DNA from 4 places in the Nocardia sp. CDC519 genome. Region 2 is predicted to be linked to each of the others. Evidence: riboswitches for the same ligand, from Rfam matches in the RefSeq annotation. Region 2 holds a riboswitch; each other region holds the start of a gene.
The links. Region 2 has a riboswitch for S-adenosylmethionine ahead of AC5W7N_RS06640 (rhodanese-like domain-containing protein). Riboswitches for the same ligand answer to the same signal wherever they lie in the genome.

Region 1 (4,236 bases), 1.6 Mb from region 2:
GCACGATATGGCGGTGCTGGCCGGCATGTACGGCCTCTTCGGCGGTTTCTTCCAAGCGGTGGCCATGGTGGGCAGCGAGGGCGTCGGCGCGACGGCATTCACCGACGGCTACCTCATCCCGTGGCTGCGGTCACTGCTCGAGCTGCTGCCGACGCTGGCCGCCGAGATCGATTCGCGGGAGTTCCCGGTGAACTTCTCCGACCTCACCGCCAATCGGATCGGGCTGGACAACATTCGGGCGGCCGCGCGCAACCAGGGTGTGTCGACCGAACTGCTCGACCCGCTGCAACGGCTGTTCGACACCCAGACCGAGGCGGGTCGCGGCGCGGACAGCTTCACCGCCGCCGTCACCGGGTTGCTCGCCGGGCGTCCGGCCGCCGTGCACTGACCCCGGAAAACACTTCGGGCACCCCGCATGATGTGCGGGGTGCCCGTTTTCAGCCGGACCATGTCGCCGGCCGCAGCGCCTCGGTAGGGGCGCCGCACGGCCGGCAGCGGTCCTGTCGAGCGGTTCGGTCTGCCGAAACCGGCTCAGCGGAGGGCGCGCGCCAGGTTGGCGTCCAGCGCGGCCAAGAACTCCTCGGTGGTCAGGTAGCCCTGGTCACCGCCGACGAGCAGCGCGAGGTCCTTGGTCATCTGACCACCCTCGACGGTCTTGATGACGACGTCCTCGAGGGTCTGCGCGAAGCCGATCACCTCGGGGGTATTGTCCAGCTTGCCGCGGTGCTCGAGACCACGAGTCCAGGCGAAGATCGACGCGATCGGGTTGGTCGAGGTCGGCTTGCCCTGCTGGTGCTGGCGGTAGTGCCGGGTGACGGTGCCGTGCGCGGCCTCGGCCTCGCAGGTCTGGCCGTCCGGGGTCAGCAGCACCGAGGTCATCAGGCCCAGTGAGCCGAAGCCCTGCGCCACCGTGTCGGACTGCACGTCGCCGTCGTAGTTCTTGCAGGCCCAGACGTAGCCGCCCTCCCACTTCATGGAGGAGGCGACCATGTCGTCGATCAGGCGGTGCTCGTAGGTCAGGCCCGCGGCGTCGAACTGGCTCTTGAACTCGGCGTCGAAGATCTCCTGGAAGGTGTCCTTGAACATGCCGTCGTAGGCCTTCAGGATGGTGTTCTTCGTCGACATGTAGACCGGGTAGTTCTGCTGCAGGCCGTAGTTGAACGACGCCCGCGCGAAGTCCTCGATCGACTTCTTGAAGTTGTACATACCCATGACGACGCCGCCGTCCTCGGGCATCTTCACGACCTCGTGCACGATCGGCTCACTGCCGTCGTCGGGGGTGAAGGTCAGGGTGACGGTGCCGCCCTGGAAGACCTTGAAGTCGGTGGCGCGGTACTGGTCGCCGAAGGCGTGACGGCCGATGATGATCGGCTTGGTCCAACCGGGCACCAGGCGCGGAACGTTGGAGATGATGATCGGCGCGCGGAAGATCGTGCCGCCGAGAATGTTGCGGATGGTGCCGTTGGGCGAGCGCCACATCTTCTTGAGACCGAACTCTTCGACCCGGGCCTCGTCGGGGGTGATGGTGGCACACTTCACGCCGACGCCGTGCTTCTTGATGGCGTTCGCCGCGTCGACCGTGACCTGGTCGTCGGTCTTGTCGCGGTACTCGATGCCGAGGTCGTAGTACTCGAGGTTCACATCGAGATAGGGGTGGATCAGCTTGTCCTTGATGAACTGCCAGATGATCCGGGTCATCTCGTCGCCGTCGAGTTCTACGACGGTGCCTTCAACCTTGATCTTGGACATGGATCTTCGTGTCCTCCTAGGATGGTGCCCTCATTGCACGGCCAGGCGAACACGCTTGTGAGCGGACCCCAGCTGTTCAACAGACAACGTATACGCCTCGTGTTGTCCGCGAGACGTCTGGTGCAAACAAGACAAGCGTACTGCTGGTGGCTATCTCACCGCGCGGGTAGGGCAGGGTGTGAGGCGGATTACGCTCCGCCGTCGATTCCGCCGCAGGTCACTCGCCTCCGATCCCGGACATGGGAAGCCGGGGTTCGGTCCGCGACATGGCGCCGGTTACGATGTCGGTCAGGTCATGAGAGCCAGTGCAAAGCCCCGGCTAGCTGGACGGCAACCCTCCTGCAGCGGTGGGGTGCTCCGGGTGAGGACCGGGCTTCCGAGAGTCGGAAGCAAGCGCGCGCGTAGGAGGTCACCGAGATGTGTTGTTGTTGTTTGTCGCTCGCGCACAGATAACCCCGTAATCCCGGCGAACAACCTTTGGAGCCTTCCTTGACCGACGCCACAGCGCCCGATCCGACCGCGACCTGGTCTTTCGAGACCAAGCAGATCCACGCCGGACAAGCGCCCGACGACAGCACCGGCGCCCGCGCGTTGCCGATTTATCAGACGACGTCGTATGCCTTTCGTGATACCGATCATGCGGCGGCGTTGTTCGGGTTGGCCGAGCCGGGCAATATCTATACCCGGATCATGAATCCCACCCAGGATGTGGTGGAGCAGCGGATCGCCGCGCTCGAGGGTGGGGTTGCGGCGTTGTTGGTGGCGTCGGGGCAGGCCGCGGAGACCTATGCGATCTTGAACCTCGCGGGCGCGGGTGATCACATCGTGTCCAGCCCGCACCTGTACGGCGGCACCTACAACCTGTTCCGCTACAGCCTGCCCAAGCTCGGGATCGAGGTCTCCTTCGTCGACGATCCCGACGATCTCGAGCAGTGGCGGGCCGCGGTGCGCCCGAACACCAAGGCGTTCTTCGGTGAGACCATCGCCAACCCCAGCAGCGTGGTCTTCGACATTCCCGGTATCGCCGAGGTCGCGCACGCGGCCGGGGTGCCGTTGATCGTCGATAACACCGTCGCCTGTCCTGCTCAGTTCTGCTCGTAGGTGGCGACCAGGGTGGCGCGGGCGAGGGTATGGGAGAACAGGTTGAAACCGAGGAAGGCCGGGCTGGCGTCGGCGGGGATGTCGAGGGAGTCGACGTCGACGGCGTGCACGACGATGAAGTAGCGGTGCGGTCCGTGCCCGGAAGGTGGGGCGGCGCCGACGAAGCCGGCGAAGCCGCCGTCGTTGCGCAATTGCACCGCACCCGTTGGCAGTTCACCGCCCTGGCTGCCCGCACCGGCCGGCAGCGACGTCACCGTGGCGGGGATGTTCGCCACGGCCCAATGCCAGAAACCGGAGGCCGTCGGTGCGTCGGGGTCGAAGACGGTGACGCCGAAGCTCTTGGTTCCGTCGGGGAAACCCGACCACGACAGCTGCGGCGACACATCCTTGCCTCCGGCCCCGAACACGCCGCTGACCTGGTCGTTGCCGAACCTCTGGCCGTCGGCCACATCGTCGGAGGTCACGGTGAAGGACGGGACCTGCGGGAGAGCGTCATAGGGGTTGTAGCTCATTGGCTCCTCATCTCGGATCGGTTCAGCTGTGCAACAGGAAGTGTTCCAGCACCTGGGTGCCGAATTCGAGGGCGTCGACCGGGACCCGTTCGTCGACGCCGTGGAACAGGGCCGCGAAGTCCAGTTCCGGCGGCAGCCGCAGCGGCGCGAAGCCGAAGCAGCGGATCCCCAAGCGGGCGAACGCTTTCGCGTCGGTGCCGCCCGACAGCATGTAGGGCACGGTGCGGCCCTGCGGGTCGTGGGCGAGGATCGCCTCGTTCATGGCGTCGACGAGGTGGCCGTCGAAGGTGGTTTCGTAGGAGTCGAGTTTGGTGATCCACTCCCGTTCCACATCCGGGCCGATGAGTTCGTCGACCTCGCGTTCGAAGGCGGCCTGCCGGCCGGGCACCACCCGACAGTCCACCACCGCCTCCGCCGTCTGCGGGATGACGTTGGCCTTGTAGCCGGCGTCGAGCATCGTCGGATTGGCGGTATCGCGCAGGGTGGCACCGATGATCCGCGCGATCGAGCCCAGTTTGGCCAGGGTGCCTTCGATGTCGGGGCTGTGCGGGTCGAAGTCGAGGCCCGATTCCTGCGACACCGCGGCCAGGAACTCCGCCACCGAATCCGAGATCACCAGCGGGAAGGTGTGGGTGCCCAGGCGTGCGACGGCGCCGGCGAGGATGGTGACGGCATTGTCTTCGTGCAGGAACGAGCCGTGCCCGGCGCGGGCCTTGGCCCGCAACCGCATCCACCCCAAACCTTTTTCCGCGGTCTCCACCAGATACAGCCGCCGCTCCCCGCCGTCGGGGCGCGGCACCGTCAGCGAGAAACCACCCACCTCCCCGACCGCTTCGGTGATGCCGTCGAACAGGTCGGGGCGATTGTCGACCAG
Region 2 (4,236 bases):
GGCGGGGGTGAAGTCCTTGCTGTCGTCGAGCAGGCAGGCCACGGTCTCGTTGGCGTCGCCCTTGGTGTGGCCGATGAGGCCGACCGGGCCGCGCTTGATCCAGCCGGTGACGTAGGTGGCGGGCATGTAGCGCGCCTTGCCGTCGGCGTCTTCGTCGGCCAGCACGCGGCCGGCCTCGTTGGGCACCACGCCGGCCTGATCGTCGAAGGGCAGGTTGGTGATGTTCTGCGACAGGTAGCCGACGGCGCGGTAGACCGCCTGCACATCCCAGGTCTTGTACTCGCCGGTGCCCTTGACGTTGCCGGTGCCGTCGAGCTGGGTGCGCTCGGTCTTGAGGCCGACGACCTTGCCGTTCTCGTCGCCGAGCACCTCGGCGGGCGACTCGAAGAAGTGCAGGTAGAGCCGGTGCGGGCGGTTGCCCTGATCGCGGATGGCCCACTGCTCGAGGGTGTTGGCGACCATGTCGACCTGCTTGGAGTGGCGGCGCGCGGCCTCGGAGCCCTCGTCGTAGTCGATGTCCTCGGGATCGACGATGACCTCGATGGTCGGCGAATGATCCAGTTCGCGCAGCTCCAGCGGGGTGAACTTGGCCTGCGCCGGGCCGCGACGCCCGAAGACGTGCACCTCGACGGCCTTGTTCTCCTTGAGGCCCTTGTAGACGTTCGGCGGGATCTCCGTGGGCAGCAGTTCGTCGCCGGTCTTGGCCAGCACGCGCGCGATGTCCAGCGCGACGTTGCCGACACCGAGGACGGCGACCTTCTCCGCATCCAGCGGCCAGGTGCGCGGCACATCCGGGTGGCCGTCGTACCAGGAGACGAAGTCGGCGGCGCCGTAGGAGCCGTCCAGGTCGATACCGGGGATCGGCAGGGCGCGGTCGGCGTTGGCGCCGGTGGAGAAGATCACCGCGTCGTAGTAGACCCGCAGGTCGTCGAGGGTGATGTCGGAGCCGTAATCGATATTGCCGAGCAGGCGAACCTGCGGCTTGTCGAGCACCTTGTGCAGGGCGGTGATGATGCCCTTGATGCGCGGGTGGTCGGGGGCGACGCCGTAGCGGATCAGGCCGAACGGCGCCGGCATGCGCTCATAGAGGTCGATGGACACATCCGCATCCGACTTCATCAACGCGTCGGCGGCGTAGATACCGGCCGGTCCGGCACCCACGATCGCGATGCGGAGCGGGCGTGCAGCTGCGGTCTGTTCGGTCATCGTTTACGCGCACCTTATTGGTCGAGACAGTTAATGGGCGTCGGTGTTTAGCTTAGGCTAACTTGACGCACGGCTGGATTTCACCTGCACGGCACCGGCCGCGATCCCGCCGATTCTATCGGGGGCCTCGCGAGTGGCCTCGGGGGACCAAGGGATCATCAGCTCATGAGCGATCAGCAGCCAGATCCGGGCGCGGCCCGGCGCGAACCGGGCGACGAGCCCGAATCCGGCGATTCGACCCGGTCGATGGCGCCGTTCATCATCGCCGCGGTGATCGCGGCGCTCGTGCTCGCCGTCATCGTCATCGCCGAGCTGGTCTCGCCGGTTGAGAAAAATGTCACAGAGGCCGACCGGGTAGCCGCCGCGGTGCGTGACTTCGGTGAGGTGAGTTCGCGCTACGGCCTGCTTCCGCCGGAGGAGGCGGTGTGCCCGGACTTCGATCCGAAGCGCTCGCCGATGGCGGGCAGGCTGGACGAAGGCGAGACCGGAAAAGCCGTAGAAATCACGAAACTCGAGGATCTGAAGGTCGAGGGCGACCGCGCGACCGCCACCGTCACCAGCAAGGTCGATGGCGCCGAGGCAGCCGGGAACTGGACCCTGAAACGGGTCGACAACACCTGGCTGGTCTGCCACTGAACCCCAGCGCAAGGCCCTGATCGGGGGTTTGACAGGGCAACCCCCGGCCAGGCAATCTCATTTCAGGTCATGAGTGCCAGCGTCAAGCCCCGGCTTGCTGGCCGGCAACCCTCCTCCGCGGTGGGGTGCTCCGGGTGACGACCTGGCGCGCATCGAAGCCAGATGCGGCAAGTGCGGATTCTCGAGGAAGGTGCCACACATGACTTATGCCGGCGACATCACTCCGAAACAGGCGTGGGAGATATTGCGCGACGATCCCCGGGCGGTTCTGGTGGACGTGCGGACCGAGGCCGAATGGAAATTCGTCGGCATCCCCGACACCAGCGCCATCGACCGGCAGACCGTGCTGATCGAATGGGTCGACGGCACCGGCGCGCGTAATCCCGAGTTCGCCCAGCAGCTGCGCACCATCCTCGACGGGCGTGACCCGGATGCCCCGGTGGTGTTCCTGTGTCGCTCCGGCCAGCGTTCGGCGCATGCCGCCAGCCTGGCGACCAGCGCGGGCATCGAGCCGTCGTACAACGTCAGCGAGGGGTTCGAGGGCCCGCTCGACGAGTTCGGTCACCGCGGTAGCGCCGGCTGGCGTGCCGACGGCCTGCCCTGGCGGCAGTCGTGATCACCGGCGGTGCGTTCGACCGGCCGCTGCCGGAGGGCGTCGGTCCGGCCACCCTCGGCGTGCGCGGCGGCCTGCGGCGCTCTGGGTTCGAGGAGACCTCCGAAGCGCTCTACCTGACCTCGGGCTTCGTCTACGAGAGTGCGGAGGCGGCCGAGGCGGCGTTCACCGGTGACGTCGAGCATTTCGTCTACTCCCGCTACGGCAATCCGACGGTCGCCACCTTCGAGGAGCGGATGCGGCTGATCGACGGCGCCGAAGCGTGCTTCGCCACCGCCAGCGGCATGGCAGCGGTCTTCACCGCGCTGGGCGCGCTGCTCGGTGCGGGTGACCGGCTGGTGGCCGCGCGCAGTCTGTTCGGTTCGTGTTTCGTGGTGTGCAACGAGATTCTGCCGCGCTGGGGCGTGGAGACGGTGTTCGTCGACGGCGAGGATCTCGACCAGTGGGAGCAGGCGCTGTCGGTGCCGACCACCGCGGTGTTCTTCGAGACCCCTGCCAACCCGATGCAGACCCTGGTCGACGTGCGCCGGGTGAGCGAGCTGGCCCATGCGGCGGGCGCGAAAGTGGTGCTGGACAACGTCTTCGCTACGCCCCTGCTGCAACGCGGCTTCGAGCTCGGTGCCGATGTGGTGGTGTATTCGGGCACCAAGCACATCGACGGGCAGGGCCGGGTGCTCGGCGGTGCGATCCTCGGTTCCGCGGATTACATCGGCGGGCCGGTCAAGAATCTGATGCGCCACACCGGCCCCGCGCTCAGCCCGTTCAACGCCTGGACGCTGCTCAAGGGCCTGGAGACGATGCCGCTGCGGGTGAAGCATTCGACCGAATCCGCCCTGCGGATCGCGCGGTTCCTGGAGGGCAACGACGCTGTCAGCTGGGTGAAATACCCGTTCCTGGAATCGCATCCGCAATACGACCTGGCCGCGAGTCAGATGAGCGGCGGCGGCACCGTTGTCACCTTCGAGTTGAAGGCGCCCGAGCACGAGGCGAAGAAGCGCGCCTTCGAGGTGCTGAACCGGCTGCGCATCGTCGACCTGTCCAACAACCTGGGTGATGCGAAGACCCTGATCACCCATCCGGCCACCACAACCCATCGCGCGATGGGGCCGGAGGGACGCGCCACCATCGGGCTCAGCGACGGTGTCGTGCGCATCTCGGTGGGGCTAGAGGATGTGGAGGATCTGCTCGGCGATCTGGAGCACGCGCTGAGCTGAGTTCGCTCGCCGCGGCGTCCGTACGCTGCGGAAAGGGCCGGTGCCCGGTGGTGCCGGCCCTTTTTCACATCCGAGGTATTGACAGCATCCTGTCAAACATGACAGCATACTGTCATGACCACGAAGACAGTGCACGTAGCCGTTTACGATCTGCTCGCCGACTGGGAAGTGGGTGCGGCGATCGCGCAGATCAACCACAACGTGGGTTTGCAGCGCGAACCCGGTAGCTTTCAGGTCCGCACTGTCGCGCCGATGGGCGAGACCGTGACCACCATGGGCGGGATGCGCATCGTGCCGGATCTGGCGCTGGCCGAACTCGACGCCGCCGACAGTGCGCTGCTGATCCTGCCGGGATCGGAACTGTGGGACCGCGGCGGACTCAGTGGTTTCGCCTACGCGGCGCGGAAGTTCCTCGAAGCGGGCGTTCCGGTCGCCGCCATCTGCGGTGCCACCTTCGGCCTCGCCAAAGAGGGCCTGCTCGATGAGCGCCGGCACACCAGCGGCGCCGCCGAATACCTCGCCGCGAGCGGATATGCCGGGGCGGCCAACTATGTCGACGCGCCCGCG
Region 3 (4,236 bases), 810 kb from region 2:
CGTCGCGGTCGACTTTGCCCGAGGTGCGGGTGGGTAGTTCCGGCACCACCACCAGCCGCGGCACCAGCGGGGCGGGCAATTGCTCGGCGAGCAGCGCGCGGGCGGCCTTGATGTCGTAATCGGGTGGGATACCGGTGAGGTAGCCGACCAGGATCTGATTGCCTGCGGCGGTGGTGCGGACGGCGGCGGCCGCACCGCTCACCCCGGGCAGATGTTGCAGCGCGTTGTCGAGTTCGCCGAGTTCGATGCGGCGCCCGCCCACCTTCACCTGATCGTCGGCGCGGCCGATGAAGACCAGTCCGGCCTTGTCGTTGCGCACCAGATCGCCGCTGCGGTAGGCGCGTTCCCAGCCGAGGGAGGCCAGCGGCGCGTACTTCTCGGCGTCCTTGGCCGGATCCAGATAGCGGGCCAGGCCGACGCCGCCGATCACCAGTTCGCCGGATTCGCCCTCGCCCACCGGATTACCGGCGGCGTCGACGACGGCCAGATCCCAGCCGTCCAGCGGCAAACCGATGCGCACCGGCCAGTTCCCGTCCAGCAGCGCCGCGCACGCGACGACGGTGGTTTCGGTGGGGCCGTAGGTGTTCCACACCTCGCGTTCGGATTCCGGGTCGCCCGCCAGACGTTCGGCCAGCTCCGGCGGCACGGCCTCGCCGCCGAAGATGAGCAGCCGCACCGGTTCCAGCGCTTCGGCGGGCCAGGTCGCCGCCAGCGTCGGCACGGTGGAGACGACGCTGATCTCGTGCCGCACCAGCCACGGACCGAGATCGGCGCCGGTGCGCACCAGCGCGCGAGGTGCGGGGACCAGACAGCCGCCGTGCCGCCAGGCCAGCCACATCTCCTCACAGGAGGCGTCGAAGGCCACCGACAGTCCGGCCAGCACCCGGTCGCCGGGGCCGATCGGGGCATCGCGGAGGAACAACCGGGCCTCGGCGTCGACCAGGGCGGCAGCGTTGCGATGGGTTACCGCAACACCTTTCGGCGTGCCGGTGGAGCCGGAGGTGAAGATGATCCAGGCGTCGTCGGCGGGGGAGGGCTGCTGCGGCCCGTCGGGTTGCCCATCGTTTGCCGTGCTGGCGTGCTCGGTCGCTTCGATCCCGGCGGCGGTGACGATCGCGGTGACCCGCGCCTCGCCGAAGACCAGGCGGGCGCGTTCGTCGGGATCGTCGGCGTCCACGGGTACGTAGGCCGCGCCCGCGTGCAGTACCGCGAGAATCGTGACGTAGAGCTCACGGGTACCGGACGGCATCCGCACCCCGACGCGGTCGCCGCGCCGCACCCCCGCCGCGCCGAGGCGCTCGACCGTCGCGGCGATCTCGGCGAGGAGCTCGGTGTAGGTGAGGGCGGTATCGCCGTCGTCGATGGCGGGGGCGTCCGGATGGGCACGTGCCGTCTCGGCGAGGATGTCGACCAGCGTTCGCGCAGGTGGGGCGAGGGTCGAACGTAGCAGCGGATCGAGCTCCTGGACCGAACCATCGGTGTCGATCTGCGGCTGGAGCATCACGTCCGGCCCACCTTCCTCAGCACTGTCCGGCAGTAACCATGTTCGGCGGTACGGCCTCACCAACTAATTCTCGAAGACGGTTGTTTCATACGAGGGTTACCAATGGGCAAACGGAAAACACCCCGGTGACCAGTAGTCAACGGTACCCGCAGCGCGGGACGGGTTGACAGCGGCGCGGCCGGTCTGCCAATCTCGCCACAGGTCATGAGTGCCAGCGTCAAGCCCCGGCTTGCTGGCCGGCAACCCTCCTCCGCGGTGGGGTGCTCCGGGTGACGACCGGGCCGACGCCCGACCGGGCGCGGCAAGCGCGGACTCGACGAATCCTCTTTCGCGGGTCCCTAAGCCGATGGGATGACGTGATGACCGCTGTGTTCGATCAGACCTGTGCCGCCCTCGCCAGGGTCTCCGGAGACGACCTCCAGGTACCCCTCGTACAGGGCGGGACCTGCACTTACGCCAATTTCGACTATGCCGCGAGCGCGCCCGCGCTGGCTCAGGTCGCCGACCGGGTGCAGCGGCTGCTGCCGCTCTACGCCAGCGTGCACCGCGGCGCCGGCTACGCCTCGCGGATCTCCACCGAATGCTATGAGGCCGCCCGCGGTTCGGTGGCCCGGTTCCTGGATGCGGCAGACGACCAGGTGGTGGTCTTCACCCGCAACACCACCGACTCGCTGAACCTGCTCGCCGCCTGCGTGCCCGGCGACACGGTGGTGCTCGATGTCGAACACCACGCCAATTTCCTGCCCTGGCAACGGCGTGGGCGGCGCGTGGTGGCCGCGGCCGATACCGTCGAGGAGACGATTCGCCGGCTCGTCGCCGAGTTGTGCGCGAAACCGGCTGCGCTGCTGGCGGTTACCGGTGCCTCCAATGTGACCGGGGAAGTGCTGCCGCTGGCCCGGCTGGCCGAGATCGCCCACCAGTGCGGCGCCCGCATCCTGGTCGACGCCGCGCAGCTGGCACCGCATCGGCGAATCAGCCTGCGCGAGTGCGGCATCGATTATCTCGCTTTCTCCGGTCACAAGCTGTACGCGCCGTTCGGCGCGGGGGTGCTGGTGGGTAAGCGGGATTGGCTCGATGCGGCGCCGCCGTACCTGGCCGGCGGTGGTGCGGTGCGTGAGGTGCGCGTCGACGGCACCGAGTGGGCACCCGCGCCGCAACGGCACGAGGCCGGTTCGCCGAATGTGCTCGGTGTCGCGGCCCTGGCCGCTGCCTGCGACGCACTGTCCGAGATCGACGCCGAGCGGGTGATCGCGCACGAACGGCGGCTCGCCGAGCGGCTGCGCGCGGGCTTGTGCGCGATCCCGGGTGTGCGGCTGCTGCGCCTGTGGTCCGACAGCCCCGACACCGTCGGCATCGTCGCCTTCACACTCGACGGTTTCGCACCCGGCCAGGTGGCTGCGTATCTGTCGGCCGAACACGGCATCGGTGTGCGCGACGGCCGGTTCTGCGCGCATCCGCTGCTGGCCAGGCTGGGGCTCGATGGCGCGCTGCGCGCGAGCATCGGCCTCGGCACCGATTCCGCCGACGTGGACCGGCTGGTCTCGGCGGTCGCCGCGCTCGTGCAGGACGGCCCCGCATGGGATTACACCTGCACCAGCGGGCTGTGGAATCCGAGCCCGGAAACCAGGTCGTTCACCGGCGCCGAGGATGCGGGTGCGGCGCCCTGCCTCATCGGCTGACCGCCGGCACCGGCCACCGAGGTGTTGCGGGATTCTGGACGACCCGGTGCGAGCACTGCCGCCATCGCATCGGCCCCGGGGCGCAGCCGCTTGCCGTCACTCCGTGGCACCCTCTGCGCGGAGCGGCTGGGTGCCGGTGCGTGGTCCAGCAGCCGGTCAGAGCAGGCCGGGCAGGTGACCGCGCCGAATCAGTCCTCGTCCAGCGGGGTGGGGCGGTGGTAGCGCCCGTTGTGATACAGCAGCGGCGCGGCCGCCGGCTTCTCCTCGGTGGCGTCGTGCACGCGGGTCACCCGGCCGACGATGAAGGTGTGATCGCCGATGGGAATGCGCTGCTCGACGGTTGTGCGCAGCCAGATCGGCGTACCGTGCAGGACCGGTTCGCCGGTGTCCAGCGTGGTCCACAGCGACCGGTCGGTGAAGCGTTCCTCGGCGCTGCGCGCGAACCGCTGCGCGATATGGCGCTGATGTTCGCCGAGGAAATGGATCACCACCGAATCCGCCTCGCTCATCGCCGCCAGGCTCGACGAGGTGTGCGCGATATTGAACGACACCAGCGGCGGTTCCAGCGACAGCGACGCGAACGAGGTCGCCGTGAACCCGACCGGGCCGTTCGGCGACGACAATGTCACCACCGTCACCCCGGACGGATAGTGCCGCATCGAGGCGCGGTACTGCTCGGCGGTGATGCCGCTCAGGTCGTCGGGCACCCGCAGCCGGGCTTCCGCGGCGGTCGGTTCATGCGCGTCGGTCACATGACGAAACTACTGCCTGCCGCTACACGGGTTTCAGTCCACGTCGATCGGCAGGCCCGCGGTGATGCGTACCAGTTCCCGAAAGGTCGTGCGGAACACCGCATCCGGATGACCGCCGGCCGCCCACAGTTCGCGGTGGTGGGACAGGGCGGTGTCGACCCAGGTGGGAATGTTGGTCGGATGGCCGACGGGGGCGACGGCATCCACGGGATGGCCGGTCACTTCGAGGACGAGCTCGTCGGGGGCGGGCGTGAGGGTGCCTTCCAGCCGTTCGCCGGTGTGGGCGAGATCCACGTCGTGG
Region 4 (4,236 bases), 2.9 Mb from region 2:
AGCACCGCGCTCGCCGGAATCAGGGCCGCGTTGCCGCGCACCAGGTGCCACGCCCGGCGCCGGCGCGGCGGCTGCTTCCGTTCCTCGGCCGCAGCGGTCGTCGTCGCGGGCCGTTCGAGCAGCTCAAGCGACATCGGTGACCTCCCTGCGCTCGCTCGGGCGCACCGAGTGCCCGGCACGACCCCCACCTCCGGCGATTCGCGGATCCAGCACGGGATACAGCAGATCCACCGCGAGGTTGACGACGACGAAGGCAAGCGCGCTCACCAGCACGATGCCCTGCACCACCGGAATGTCCTGGGCCAGCACCGACGTCTGAGTGAGCCGGCCGAGCCCCGGCCGGGCGAACACCGTCTCCACCACCACCGAACCGGCGAGCATGGTGCCCACCAGCACACCGGCGATGGTGAACGCGGGCACGCTCGCCAATCGCGCCACATGCCTGCGCTGCACCCACCAGCGCGAGGCGCCCTTGGCCAGCGCGACTTCGGTGAACGGCTGCCGCCACGTCGATTCCAGCCCGGCGGCCAGCACCTGCGCGATCACCGCCCCGATCGGGATGGCCAGCGTCACTGCCGGCAGCACCAGCCCACCGAACGCGGGCGCCAGCTGCCAGCGAAAGGAGAACAGCTGCAACAGGATCAGCGCGGTCCAGAACGTCGGCATCGATACCCCGACCGGCGGCAGCGCGGCCAGGGCCGAACGCAGCCACGGTGTGCGGGTGTAGGTGGTGGCGAAGGCCAGCGCGGTGCCGCCGGCCGCGGCGAACAGCAGGGCAAGCCCGGTGAGGGCGAGAGTCGAGGGCAGAGCGTCGACGATCGCCTCGGTGACCGGCTGCCCGGTGGCGATGGAGCGGCCCAGATCGCCGCGCACCGCATGCGACAGCGAACTCAAGTACTGCTCCCACAGCGGTTGATCCAGGCCGTACCTGGCGCGCATCTCGGCGAGGGCGGCCGCGTCCACCGGGGTGCCGCCGCCACCACCGTCGGCCGCGATGGCCACCGGATCCGACGGCAGCAGGTACAGCACGACGAAGGAGATGGTGAACGCCGCCCACAGCACCCAGACCGCGGCCACGCACCGCAGCAGCACATACCGGGTCATGGCCGGCGTCCGCTCAGCCAGGTGTCGAAGAACTGCAACCGTGCCGAGGCGTCGAACTTCAGGTCCTGCACGGCCGGGCCCGCACCGATGGCCTGCGACAACTCGACGGTCGGGATCCACAGTCCCTGATCGAGGATCTGCTGCTGTGCCTGCCCGATCAGCGCCGCCCGTGCCTGTGGGTCCACCGCACCGAGTTGTGCGCTGAGCACGTCGTCGAGAGCCTGGATCGGCGGGCGGACATTGAAATTGCGGCCGTCCAGGCCGAATCCGGTGCGCAGGATGTCGCCGTCGGCGCGGGTGCTGTTGTAGTACAGCGCGTCGAAATCCTTGCTGTTCTGCCGTGCGGTGTACTCGGCAATGGACACCAGGTCCAGCGTGAGGTCCACGCCCACCGACCGCAGCTGCTGCTGGATCAGTTCGAGGATCGCCTGATTACCGGCGAACACCTGACTGAACGTCACCGCGAATCCCAGGCGCTGGCCATCCTTGGCCCGGATGCCGTCCGCGCCGGGCAGCCAGCCCGCCCGATCGAGGGTGGCCCGCGCGGCGTCGGGATCGAAACCCACTGTCCGGGAAAGATCCTGGTAGCCAGGCGTTCTGGAAGCGAGCACACTGGTCGCCGGACGGAACTGCGGCCCGAGCACGGTGTCGACGAGCTCGCGCCGGTCGATCGCGGTGAGCAGCGCACGGCGCACGTCGGGATCACGCAACGGTCCACGGGTCACATTCGGCTGGAATCCGAACGGGATACCCGGATTGGGGGTGCTGAGCACCCGGCCGCCGCCGGCCTCGATCTGCGGCGCGTCCTGGGGGAGCGCGTCGCTGGCCGCATCGAGCTGATCCGAGGACAGCGAACCGGTCCGCACCCCGGATTCGGGCACCACGGTGAACTCGATGCGGTCGAGGTAGGCCTCACCCCGATGGCCGAACACCGCCGAGCCCCAGCGGTAGCCGGGGCGTTTCACCAGCGTGGCGGAGACGTCCTGGCGGTAGTCGGCGTAGGTGAACGGACCCGAGCCGACCGTCGCCGTACCCGCGCAGCGGTCCTCGGCGGGCAAGGCGGTGGTGGCGTCGGCGAGGATGCCGAGCTGCGGCGTCGAGGACGCTTGCAGGAATTGCGTATTCGGCGCGCTGAACTCCACCCGCGCCGTCAACGGATCGACCACCGTGGTGCCGACATAGCCGGTGAGGTAGCTGCTGCCCAGCGGTGCCTTGACGGCGCCGAGGGTGCGCACGATCGAATCGAAGCTCTTGCGCACCGAGTCGGCGGTCAGCGGTGAGCCGTCGCTGAAACTCACCCCGTCGGCGAGGTGGAAGGTGAACGTCTTCGCGTCCGGGGCGATCTCCCAGCTGGTGGCCAGCCACGGCCGCAACTCGCCGGTCTCGGGATCTTGGTCGGTCAGCGAATCGACCACCTGCCGCGTCACATAGATCGTCTGGTTGGTGCCGGCCTGCGCGGGATCGGCGCAGGTCGGTGCCTGTGACAGGCCATAGCGCAACACCCCGCCCGGCTGCGGAGGGCCCGCGTCGGGCCCCGGCGTCGTGGTCCCGGAGCCGCAGGCGGCCAGGGTGGCGGCGGCGGTGAGCACCGCGCCGGCAAAAGCCGCCTTGACGGGTACGGCCATGTCGTCGTCCTTTCTGACACGACCGACGAGCCCGGCGCGGCGCCGCGACGTGCGGCCTGCGGACTCGACCATGTGTGCCTCCATCGGTCCCGGCAGAAGCACCCGCACCCGTTGACCGGGGGGTTGCTGCGACGTCGGCGAGCCAGGTCTCTCGGTCGCTCTGGATGGTGTCGCCGGACCGGAACCGGGTGGGCCTCCGGTCGGGCCGAATCATCATGCGTCGCAGGGAAACCGCAGCACAATGGTAGTAATCAGGGTGAGTTGAGCCCTTGTCCGGCGAGCCGGTGCGCGGTCGGGTAGGGGTGCGAAACGGTGCCGCGGGCGCCTGCTCGGAGAGTGTGAGATCACGGGTCTCGGCCTCACTGCGTGAGCGAGCGGCCCTTCCACACGAGTGTCCGGCGCCGCCGGGCGCGGCGTGAACGTGCCCAGAGATAGAGGTAGGCCGCGACCGATACCGGATGGGCGCACGCGGCGAGGATGTCGTCGCGACCGGGTGCCGCACCGCTGTCCAGGAGGCAGGTCACGAGTCGTCCCGCGACCGCGGCCACATAGCCCATCAGGCCGATCCGCCGGACCCGCCCGTGCCCGGCGATCAGGGCCAGCGGCGGCACCCAGTAGGCGAGCGCGGCAACGGCGCCCACCGCGAAACCACCTGCCGCCGAACCGCCGTAGGCCGACCAGAGCCACCGCGTATACCCGGCCTCCAGTTCGGCCGCATCACGGTACATGCGAGTGCATGCCATCGATCCGGCCGCCACCACTTCGGTGCGCAGGCCCTGACGCCGCATCACCCTGGCGATATCGAGATCCTCGGTGACGCTGCCCGCCACCGCAGCATGCCCGCCGATGGCTCGGTAGGCCGCCGCGTCGAAGGCCAGGAACTGCCCGCACGCCACCGCCATCGACGGGCGCGCACCCCGGTTCGCGAGCGCGATCGGCAGCGTCGTGGCCCACGACCAGCACAGCAGCGGCTGTACCAGTTGTTCGGCGGCCGAGTGCGCGAGTTGCCGCGGCCAGGGCGAGACCAGTGCGCAACGCCGCGCCCGCAATTCGGTCACCGCCGCGGCGATCGCCGCGGGTGCCAGCCGCACGTCGGCATCGACGAAGATCAACGCGGTGGCGCCGGTCGCGGCGGCCGCCTCGGCCAGCCCGGCGCACGCGGCGGCCTTACCGGTCCACCCCGGCTCGGGTTCGTCGTCGCAGCGCAGCACGGTGATGCGCGGGTCGTCGCCGGCCGCGTGCCGCGCCGCCGTCTCGGTGCCATCGGTCGAGCCGTCATCGAGGATCAGCACCCGCAACCCGGGCACACCCGTCTGCGCGCGCAGATCCGCGACCAGCCGCGGCAGCCGCTCGGCCTCGTCGCGCGCGGGGACACAGACGGCCACGGGCTCGGGCACCGGCGGGCCCGGGCGCAACCGGCGCATCGTCAGCAGATTCCCCACCGCGACAGCGCATCCCGCCACCGCGATCCCGGCGCCCACCCGCACCGCCCGCGCGACCAGCGGAT

Region 1: linked by a shared signal. The riboswitch ahead of AC5W7N_RS29625 (PLP-dependent transferase) and the one ahead of AC5W7N_RS06640 (rhodanese-like domain-containing protein) in region 2 are both predicted to bind S-adenosylmethionine.
Region 3: linked by a shared signal. The riboswitch ahead of AC5W7N_RS02905 (aminotransferase class V-fold PLP-dependent enzyme) and the one ahead of AC5W7N_RS06640 (rhodanese-like domain-containing protein) in region 2 are both predicted to bind S-adenosylmethionine.
Region 4: linked by a shared signal. The riboswitch ahead of AC5W7N_RS23240 (ABC transporter substrate-binding protein) and the one ahead of AC5W7N_RS06640 (rhodanese-like domain-containing protein) in region 2 are both predicted to bind S-adenosylmethionine.

Annotation. Positions count from the first base shown of each region.
Region 1 covers NZ_CM183377.1:6,437,558-6,441,793, forward strand. The annotation lists gene AC5W7N_RS29615 (NAD(P)-dependent oxidoreductase) at 1-388, shown strand, start outside; gene AC5W7N_RS29620 (NADP-dependent isocitrate dehydrogenase) at 532-1,749, opposite strand; SAM riboswitch class IV at 2,041-2,151, shown strand; gene AC5W7N_RS29625 (PLP-dependent transferase) at 2,239-2,850, shown strand; gene AC5W7N_RS29630 (YbhB/YbcL family Raf kinase inhibitor-like protein) at 2,835-3,362, opposite strand; gene AC5W7N_RS29635 (M20/M25/M40 family metallo-hydrolase) at 3,385-4,236, opposite strand, start outside.
Region 2 covers NZ_CM183377.1:1,481,102-1,485,337, forward strand. The annotation lists gene AC5W7N_RS06630 (FAD-dependent oxidoreductase) at 1-1,206, opposite strand, end outside; gene AC5W7N_RS06635 (Rv0361 family membrane protein) at 1,372-1,842, shown strand; SAM riboswitch class IV at 1,908-2,022, shown strand; gene AC5W7N_RS06640 (rhodanese-like domain-containing protein) at 2,042-2,458, shown strand; gene AC5W7N_RS06645 (O-succinylhomoserine sulfhydrylase) at 2,455-3,669, shown strand; gene AC5W7N_RS06650 (DJ-1/PfpI family protein) at 3,784-4,236, shown strand, end outside.
Region 3 covers NZ_CM183377.1:666,413-670,648, reverse strand. The annotation lists gene AC5W7N_RS02910 (Pls/PosA family non-ribosomal peptide synthetase) at 1-1,501, opposite strand, end outside; SAM riboswitch class IV at 1,705-1,818, shown strand; gene AC5W7N_RS02905 (aminotransferase class V-fold PLP-dependent enzyme) at 1,864-3,183, shown strand; gene AC5W7N_RS02900 (flavin reductase family protein) at 3,372-3,842, opposite strand; gene AC5W7N_RS02895 (YbaK/EbsC family protein) at 3,969-4,236, opposite strand, start outside.
Region 4 covers NZ_CM183377.1:5,153,224-5,157,459, reverse strand. The annotation lists gene AC5W7N_RS23250 (ABC transporter permease) at 1-134, opposite strand, end outside; gene AC5W7N_RS23245 (ABC transporter permease) at 124-1,104, opposite strand; gene AC5W7N_RS23240 (ABC transporter substrate-binding protein) at 1,101-2,729, opposite strand; SAM riboswitch class I at 2,807-2,900, opposite strand; gene AC5W7N_RS23235 (glycosyltransferase family 2 protein) at 3,089-4,236, opposite strand, start outside.